Regions from separate parts of the Luteibacter sp. 329MFSha genome, predicted to be linked through region 2. Evidence: riboswitches for the same ligand, from Rfam matches in the RefSeq annotation. Region 2 holds a riboswitch; the other holds the start of a gene.
The links. A riboswitch is a leader RNA that binds a small molecule or an ion and turns the genes downstream of it on or off. The one in region 2 is predicted to bind cobalamin.
Positions count from the first base shown of each region.

Region 1 (4,763 bases), on a different contig from region 2:
TCTCTCATGGAAGCCGCGCTGCCAGATGGGTCCCCGTCCGACGGCACGCGCTGACGACGCCTTGAACCGGCTCATCAGCGTCGAAAGCGACTGATCCTGGAGTCGCACGAGCCCATGCCAGTGGTCAGGCATCAGGACCCACGCGAGGCACTCCGCGTCGCCCCACGTCGCCGCGTCATGACAGACGCGACTCGCCGCCCGTGCGGATGCGATGCAAGCGAATAGCGGATATCGCCGGTTGACGGCGGTCGTAACCAGGTAGACCTGGCCAGGTAGCGAGGCCCTGCCGAGGCGAAGTCGCGCGGTTCCGGATCGATGGGGCATATCGAACGATGTGCCAATGCGTGTACGGAGTTAAACGGAGGCTTGCCGTCGCTCGCTGAAGGCGCGGCCCGCGTCGTCCAGGTGGTCGTAGCGCCCAATCGCGGCCAGGTCCGCTCCAACGAAGGCGGGTTGGAGCGCACCTGGGCGCGATGCTTTTCGGCGGAGGTGATCGCGACGTCGATCGCGGCCAGGTCCGCTCCAACGGGGCGGTTGCTTTCCGTGGAGGTGGTCGCGACGCCGATCGCGGCCGGGTCCGCTCCAACGGGTTGCCGCGATGGCCGAGTCGGTGGGCGTGCCTGCGAAATGCCACAGCCGGAGCAGGGAATACGCCGTCGCCGCCGCGATCATGGTCCGATCGCCAGGGGGATCACACGCCATGCCACGCACGCCGGGACTCGACACGCTGCGCGCGATCGCCATCGTCTGGGTGATGCTGTTCCACAGCTACCTGGTCGGCGGACTAGGCGATGGTTTCGGGTTCCTGGAGCGTTCCGGATGGATGGGCGTCGACCTGTTCTTCGCGTTGAGCGGCTACCTGATCGGCTCGCAGGTGTTCGTGGCGCTGCGCGATCGGGGGACGATCGACCTCACCGCGTTCTACATGCGTCGGGCGACGCGTATTCTTCCGGCGTTCGTCGTCGTGCTCGCGCTTTACGCATGCTGGCCCGCCTGGCGCGAGACGCCGGGCATGCAGCCGTTGTGGCAGTTCCCGACCTTCACCTTCAACCTGCTCTTCGACAACGGCGACAACTACGCCTTCTCGCATGTCTGGTCGCTTTGCGTGGAGGAGCACTTCTACCTCCTGTTCCCTTTTCTCGCCATCCTCGGCAGCCGCGGATCGTCACCTGCGCGTTTCGTCGTCATGTGCACGGTGGTGATCGTGGGCGGCATGTGCCTGCGGGCATGGCTATGGCAGCACGAGATCGCGCCGCTGCGCGCGACCGGCGCGAACGTCGGCCTGGCGTACCTGCGCTACCTCTACTATCCGACCTGGTCGCGCCTCGACGGCCTGCTCGCGGGCGTGGTGCTGGCGGCGTGCCGCGTCTATCGGCCGGCGACCATGGCCTTTCTGCACGCACGGGAGGGCACCGTGCTGCTCGCCGCGGTTACACTCCTGGCGCTGGCGCTCGTCCTCTTCGATGGTGCGCGGACCGACTTCTGGCCCTGCGTCGTGGGCTATCCGCTGCTGGCGCTCGCTATGGCGCTGTTCGTCGCGGCAGCCAGTGGCGACACCTGGCTGGCGAGACTGCGGGTGCCTGGCACGGCGTGGCTCGCGGCGGCGTCGTATAGCCTCTACCTGAGCCACAAGGGCGTCTTCACGCTCGTGGACTCCGTTCTGGACGGCCATCTGGAAGGCCATCGCTTCGCGCGTTTCGTCCTCTATGCCGTCGCGACGCTCGCCGGCGGCGCGGCGCTGCACTACGCGGTGGAACGCCCTGTGCTGCGCTGGCGTGACCGCCGTCGTCACGCTTCCGCTACAATGCCGCCTCCCAAGGTGATCCATGGCGTCAGCGCCACGGATTGAAACGGGAATCCGGTGACGCGCGTGGCCTTAAGGCCTCGCGCCATTCCGGAGCTGCCCCCGCAACGGTAGGCGAGCAACGAGGTCGGCATCGAAGCCACTGTGTCCGCGAGACATGGGAAGGCGCCGTCCGGCAGGGTTCCATCCCTGCGCTCGCGAGCCCGGAGACCGGCCATGGGTTCACCGGACAGGCGGAGGGCCATGTCGTGGGTGGCTGGCCGTCGGCCGGCAGTCCCGCGTCTTCCTGCGTCCGTCCCTCGCCATTCATGCCGCACGGGTCGGTGCGGTTCGCAGGGAGTCACCCAGTGTCGTTTCGTTCTTCCACCCTCGCGGTCGCCATCGCGTCGGGTCTCGTCGTTCCCGTCGCGGCGTTCGCCGCCGACGCCTCTTCCGACCTCGACGGTGTCGTGGTCACGGCCAGCCGCACCGAGCAGACGCAGAACCAGGTGCTCGCCGCGTCCACCGTGATCGATCGCGCGGAGATCGAACGCCTGCAGCCGCGTTCGCTCGCCGACCTCCTCCGCGCCACGCCGGGCATCTCCATCGCGAACAACGGCGGCCCCGGGAAGTCGACGTCCGTGTTCCTCCGCGGCACGGAATCGGACCACGTGCTCGTGCTCGTCGACGGCGTGAAGATCGGCTCCGCGACCTCCGGCACCGCCGCGTTCCAGGACATTCCCGTCGACCAGATCGAGCGCATCGAGATCGTGCGCGGTCCCTATTCGAGCCTGTACGGCTCCGACGCGCTCGGTGGCGTCATCCAGATCTTCACCCGCCATCCGCAGGGCGCCTTCGCACCGAATGTCTCCGTCGGCGTCGGCAGCTACGACACGCTGCGTGGCGCGGTGGGCTTCGCCGGCCGCGGCACGCAGGGCTGGTATTCGGTGGAGGCGAGCCATGAAAAGACCGACGGCATCAACGCGTGCCGCGGCAAGCCCAGTCCGCGCGGCGCGGGTTGCTACACGTACGAACCGGATCGCGACGGCTACCGCAACAACGCGCTGTCGCTGAAGGGCGGCTGGCGCTTCGACGAACAGTGGGACGCCGACGCGACCGCGACGCGCACCGAGGGTCGCAACCACTACGACGGCACCAGCAGCAACTTCGCGGAGTCGGCGACGCAGGTGCTTGGCGGTCGCGTGAGGTACAAGCCCGCGAAGGACGTGCTCGTGACGGCCAATGTCGGTCGCAGCGAAGACCTGTCCACCGACTACCTGTATGGCGACTATGCCGACACGTTCAACACGCACCGCGACCTCGCCTCGTTGCAGGCCGACATCGGCCGTGTGGGTGGCGCGGCCGGCCTCACGACCCTCGGCTTCGACTGGCAGCGCGACCGCGTCGTGGGCAGCACGGATTACTTCGTGGACGCCCGGCGCAACCATGCCCTGTTCGCGCAGTGGCAGCAGGAGTTCGGCGACAACTCGCTGCAGGCGAGCCTGCGCCGGGACGAGAACAGCCAGTTCGGCGGAAAGACGACGGGCAGCCTGCAATACGGCTACGCGCTCACGAAGTCGCTGCGCGTTACCGGCAGCTACGGCACGGCGTTCAAGGCACCCACGTTCAACGACTTGTACTACCCGGACTACGGCAATCCGGACCTGCAGCCGGAAACGTCGCGGAACTGGGAGCTCGGGCTGCGCGGCACCCCGGGCTGGGGAAACTGGTCGTTCAGCGCGTTCCAGAACCGCATCGATCACCTCATCGTGTTCGACTCGAGCCTGACCGGCCCGCTGTTCCCGTTCGGCGGCGCCAACAACATCGACAAGTCGCGCATCCGTGGTGTCGAGCTGTCCGGCGACACCACCCTCGGCGACTGGCGTCTCGCCGGCAACGCCACGTGGCTGCAGCCGGAAGATCGCGGCGACGACGCCTCGCGCGGCAACCTCTTGCCGCGTCGCGCGCGCCGTACCGCGAACATCGACGTCGATCGCAGCTTCGGCGCCCTCAGCATCGGCGCCAGCGTGTTCGGCTCCGGCTATCGCTACGACGACACGGCCAACCTGCATCGCCTGGGCGGCTATGCGTTGACCGACCTGCGCATGGCCTATGCGATCGACGCCGCGTGGAAGGTCGAGCTGGCCGCGAAGAACGTGTTCGACCGGCACTACGAGACCGCGCGCTGGTTCAACCAGCCCGGCCGCAACTGGATGCTCACGCTGCGTTACCAGCCGCGTTCGTAAACCACCTACCGAGGTCATGCGATGAAACCGTTGTCACGCCCGCTGTTCGCCGCCGTCGCCGCGCTGTTCGCGCTTATCATGATCGGCACGCGCTTCCACCATTTCGGCGATGTCTTGCACCTGCCCGACGCGTCGATGGCGCTGTTCTTCCTCGGCGGCATCTACCTGCGCAAGCACCTGGCCTTCGTCGGCTTCGTCGTCCTGTCGGTGCTCGTCGATTGGTACTCGGTGAGTTACGCGGGCGTGAGCGACTTCTGCATTACCGTCGCGTACTCGTTCATGCCGCTGGCTTACGCCGTGCTCTGGTACGCCGGCCGCCTGCTCGCGCCGCGCTACGACGGCTCGCTGAAGTCGCACCTGGTCGTCTTCGGCGGGCTGCTCGTCAGCGCGACGCTGTCGTACGCCATCTCCAACGGCGCGTTCTACTGGCTCGGCGGGCGCTACACCGAGCCCAATGCGACGCAGTACGTCCAGCGCTTCCTGCAGTGGGCGCCGCTCTTCGTGCGCGCGGCGGCCGCGTACGTCCTCGCGGCGCAGGTCGTGCAGGCGCTGCTGTTCCGCTTCGCCCCGGGTGCACGTGACGGCAGGGCCGCCCGCGCATGAACGATGCGACGCCATGGCGCGACATGGACGACGAGGCGCGTCACCGCGACCGCATGCGGCGGAAGAAGGAACTGATCGATCGTCGCATCGCGAAGGCGACGATCGACCGCGGCGTGCTGGTGGTGAACACC
Region 1 covers NZ_FOJE01000002.1:11,095-15,857, forward strand. Annotated here, with positions in the region: gene BMW54_RS11340 (REP-associated tyrosine transposase) at 1-324, opposite strand, end outside; partial or broken gene BMW54_RS11345 (acyltransferase) at 701-1,789, shown strand; cobalamin riboswitch at 1,801-2,038, shown strand; gene btuB (TonB-dependent vitamin B12 receptor) at 2,152-4,029, shown strand; gene BMW54_RS11355 (hypothetical protein) at 4,051-4,632, shown strand; gene cobO (cob(I)yrinic acid a,c-diamide adenosyltransferase) at 4,656-4,763, shown strand, end outside.
Region 1: it holds a riboswitch for cobalamin, as region 2 does, so the genes downstream of both, btuB (TonB-dependent vitamin B12 receptor) here and BMW54_RS17205 (ribonucleoside-diphosphate reductase subunit alpha) in region 2, are expected to answer to the same signal.

Region 2 (4,763 bases):
CATCTCGTCGTCGAAGAGGTCCGGTTCCTGCTCGCGCACGGTGCGCACGACCTCGAACGCGAACGCCATGTGGCCGGACTCGTCGCGGAACACCCAGTTGGTGCCCGAGGCGAGGCCGTGCAGCAGACCGCGCGAACGCAGGTAGTACACGTAGGCGAACGCGGCGAAGAAGAACAGGCCTTCGATGCACGCGGCGAAGCAGATCAGGTTGAGGAGGAACTGACGGCGATGCTCGCGCGTCTCCAGGCGGTTGAGGTCCTGGATCGAGTCGATCCACTTGAAGCAGAACTCGCCCTTCTGGCGGATCGAGGGGATGCTTTCGATCGCCGCGAACGCCTTGTTTCGCTCGGCCGGCTCGGGGATGTAGGTGTCCAGCAGCGTGAGGTAGAACTGCACGTGCAGCGCTTCCTCGTACAGCTGGCGCGAGAGGAACATGCGCGCCTCGGGGGAGTTCACGTGCTGGTACAGGTTGAGCACCAGGTTGTTCGACACGATCGTGTCGCCCGTGGCGAAGAACGCCACGAGGCGATGGATCAGGTGACGGTCCGCGTCCGACATCTTCGACTTCAGGTCGGTGACGTCGAGCGAGAAGTCCACCTCCTCCACCGTCCACGTGTTGCGGATCGCGGCACGATACATCTCGTAGAACTGCGGGTATTTCATCGGCCGCAGCGTGAGCTCGAAGCCGGGATCGAGGATGTGGGTGTCGCGGGTGATGGGAGAAGCGGACATGGATGTGGGGCCTCGGAATTCGAAAAAGGTGCTGCTGGGAGATGGGAGAAGGGAAGTGGGGGCGCTGCGCTCGGCAGTCCGACGGGGCCGGTGGCGCTACATGAGCCTCACCGGAACCCTCGGGCGATCGTCCATGCGCCCCCCATTCCCATCCCCCAGCCCCGGCTTTACTGGCAGGCTTCGCAGTACTCGGGGTTCTCGAGCGAGCAGAACACCGCGGCTTCCGCCTGTTCCTGCGCGTCCTTCGACGGCGCGACGGGTGCCGGCGCGGCGGCCGTGGAACTGACCGTCGTCTTCGCGATACGGGTGGCCGGCCGCGAGCGCAGGTAGTAGGTCGTCTTGATGCCGGCCTTCCACGCGTACATGTACATGGACGACAGCTGCCCGATGTTCGGGTTCTCCATGAACAGGTTCAGCGACTGGCTCTGGTCGATGTATGCGCCGCGCGCGGCGGCCAGGTCGATCAGGGCCTTCTGCGGCAGCTCCCACGTGGTGCGATACACCGCGCGCAGCTCGGCCGGGATCGCGGCGATGCCCTGCACGGAGCCTTCGGCCAGCTTGATCTGGTCGCGGATGTCCGCGGTCCACAGGCCGAGCGTCTTGAGCTCCTCGACGAGGTAGCGGTTGACGACGAGGAAGTCGCCCGACAGCGTCTCGCGCTTGAAGAGGTTGGACACCTGCGGCTCGATGCATTCGTAGCAGCCGGCGATCGAGGCGATCGTCGCGGTCGGCGCGATGGCGATCAGCAGCGAGTTGCGCAGGCCCTTCGCCTTGATGTTCTCGCGTAGCTTCGCCCAGCGGTCGTCCTTTCCGGTCGGCGTCGCGGCCGGCCAGTAGTCGAACTGCAGCTCGCCGTTGGCGGCGCGGCTCTCGTCGAAGCCCGGGTGGGCGCCGTCGCGTTCGGCGATCTCGTTCGACATCGACAGCGCGTGGAAGTAGATCTCTTCCTGGATGCGCGTCGACAGCGCGCGTGCCTCGTCCGAATCGAACGGCAGGCGCAGTTTGAAGAAGACATCCTGCAGGCCCATCACGCCGAGGCCGACCGGGCGCCACTTCAGGTTCGCCGTCTTCGCCGTGGCGATCGGATAGAAGTTCAGGTCGATCACGCGGTTGAGCTGGCGCACGGCGGTGCGCACGGTCGCGGCGAGCTTGTCGAAGTCGAACGCGCCGTCGACCACATGGCGGGCGAGATTCACGGAGCCGAGGTTGCACACCGCGGTCTCGTTCTCGTTGGTCACCTCGAGGATCTCGGTGCACAGGTTCGACAGGTGGATGACGTTCTTCGCCAGCGCCGTCTGGTTGCTGGTGGCGTTCGAGCGGTCCTTGAACGTCATCCAGCCGTTACCCGTCTGCGCGAGCGAGCGCAGCATGCGGGCGTAGAGTTCGCGTGCCTTGATCGACTTGACGGCGAGGCCGTCGGCCTCCGCCTTCTCGTAGGCGGCGTCGAACGCCGGACCCCACGTGTCGACGAAGTGCGGCACGATCTTGGGATCGAACAGCGACCAGTCGCCGTCGGTCTCCACGCGGCGCATGAAGAGATCGGGCACCCAGTTGGCGAGGTTCAGGTTGTGCGTGCGGCGCGCGTCGTCACCGGTGTTCTCGCGCAGCTCGAGGAATTCCTCGATGTCCGCGTGCCACGATTCGAGGTACACGCAGGCGGCGCCCTTGCGCTTGCCGCCCTGGTTCACCGCGGCGACGGAAGCGTCCAGCGTCTTCAGCCACGGCACGAGGCCGTTCGAATGACCGTTGGTGCCCTTGATCAGGGAACCGCGCGAACGGATGCGCGAGTAGGCGAGGCCGATGCCACCGGCGAACTTCGACAGCTGCGCGACGTCGCCGTACTTGGCGTAGATCGACTCCAGCGCGTCCTGCGGCGAATCGAGCAGGAAGCACGACGAGAGCTGCTCGTGCGCGGTGCCGGCGTTGAACAGCGTCGGCGAGCTGGCGAGGTATTCCAGCGACGAGAGCATGCGGTACAGCTCGAGCGTCTCGGCCACGTCGTTCCCGCCGAGCGCGCACGCGATGCGCATGAAGAAGTACTGCGGCGTCTCGATGACGAACCGCTTCGTCGGATGGCGCAGAAGGTAGCGGTCGTAGACCGTGCGCAGGCCGAAGTATTCGAAGCGGCGCGAGGCGGAGGTATCGACGGCGTCGTTGAGCTTGCGCGCGTTCACCTGCACGAAATCGCGGAGGCGCTCGTTGAGGATGCCCAGCTCGAAGCCGGTCGAGATCGACTGCGAGAACGAGTGGATGTCCTGGCCCGACACTTCCTTGTCGACGAAGGCGGCGAGCAGGCGCGCGGCGAGCTGGCCGTACTCCGGCTCCTCGGCGGTGAGCGCCGCCGCGGTGCGGATCGAGAGCTGGTCGAGCTCCTGGGTGGTCGCGCCGTCGTAGAGGCCGCCGATCGTCTTCAGCGCCACGCGCATGGGATCGACCGCGAACAGTCCGTCGGCGCTGCGCGTCACCGCGCGCACGATCTTGTTCACGTCCACGGCTTCCTGGCCGCCGTTGCGCTTGGTCACGCGCATCTGGCCCGGGTTGTGCGGGGGCGTCAGGGTGAAGGCCGGCGGCGCGTCGTTGCGGTAGCCGGCGGCCGGTGCCGTGCTGGCGGCCGTGGTCGAAGTGGTGACGGCGGCGTCGGCCGTCTCGGTGCGCTCGCGCGCGGAGGAATCCATCGTGATCGTCATTGGCGTGCCCCAGGGCCGTGTCCGGACTCCCGTTCCCTCGAACGGGTCTCGACGCGGTTCGGGCCGGGCGGAAAGGGTCGCGACGGAGCGCGCACGAAGGCGCTCCGGTCCGCGACGTGCCTCCCCGCGGAAGCCGTCACCACGAATCGGCGCCGCGCTGGGCACCGACTGTCGGCAGGTCTTCGGACTCGTGGACGAGGGCCTTCGGGCCGACCTAGCCCGTCGCTTCCCAGCCCCCGGAGGGCCAGTGCTGATGACGGGGTCGTTTCCACTTACCGCTGCGGGGCAGTTCCGGATTCGCACCGGATTCCCTTTTAAGTCCGACGGGCAGTCGCGCCTCGCCGGACACCAACGCGACACACGATATAGGCGGACCTGCGGTGGGTCAACACAAGATGTGGGGTCACCTGCTATGTCCCTGATACGCCGCGCCCTGCCGCCCTTCGCACGATGTGAAGGTCGTCTACACAAAGTTGACCGGGGTCCGACGATAAACTGTGAACTTCTTTTTGCGGACCCATAGAGGCCCGATGCCCCCGTCGCTCGCGCTGCAGGACCACAGCCTCATCTCCCGGTCGCTCGATTCGCTTCCTTATGGATTCGTGGCGCTTTCTCCCGCCGGGGACATCCTGTACGCGAACGCGTGGGCCGCCGGCCGGATGCCCGAAGGGGGCTTCCTGTCGATGTGGAACGCCGAGGGGCGCGAACGCGTCGAGGCGGCGCTGGCAGCGCCCGATGAAGACACCGCGCGCGGCTTCCAGATCGCGACGGGGACCGGTGGCCCGTGGCGGGTCGCTTTCGAAGCCTGGAACGATCAGACCCTCGGGCCGGTGGTGCTCGGGACCTTCCAGCCCGCGGGCGCGGTCGATGGTGGCTGGACCCAGGGCGACGGCGACATGGCACTGGGGATCACCCACGGCCAGCTCCGCCAGGCCCAGAAGATGGACGCCATCGGCAAATTGACCGGCGGCGTCGCGCACGACTTCAACAATCTGCTGCAGGTCATCAGCGGCAACCTCCAGCTGCTCGGGGCGGACATCGCCGGCAACGCGCGCGCCGAGCGTCGCGTCGCCAACGCCATGGCCGGCGTCACGCGCGGCACGAAGCTCGCCGCCCAGCTGCTCGCCTTCGGCCGCCGCCAGCCGCTCGCGCCCAAGGTGGTGAACATCGGCCGCTTCGTCCGCGACATGGACGACCTGCTCCGGCGCGCGCTCGGCGAGGCCATCGAGGTGGAAACCGTGGTCGCGGGCGGCCTGTGGAACACGCTCATCGACCCGGGCAACGTGGAGAACGCGCTGCTCAACCTGGCGATCAATGCCCGCGACGCGATGGAAGGGCAGGGCA
Region 2 covers NZ_FOJE01000005.1:30,803-35,565, reverse strand. Annotated here, with positions in the region: gene BMW54_RS17210 (ribonucleotide-diphosphate reductase subunit beta) at 1-732, opposite strand, end outside; gene BMW54_RS17205 (ribonucleoside-diphosphate reductase subunit alpha) at 900-3,407, opposite strand; cobalamin riboswitch at 3,575-3,787, opposite strand; gene BMW54_RS17200 (response regulator) at 3,950-4,763, shown strand, end outside.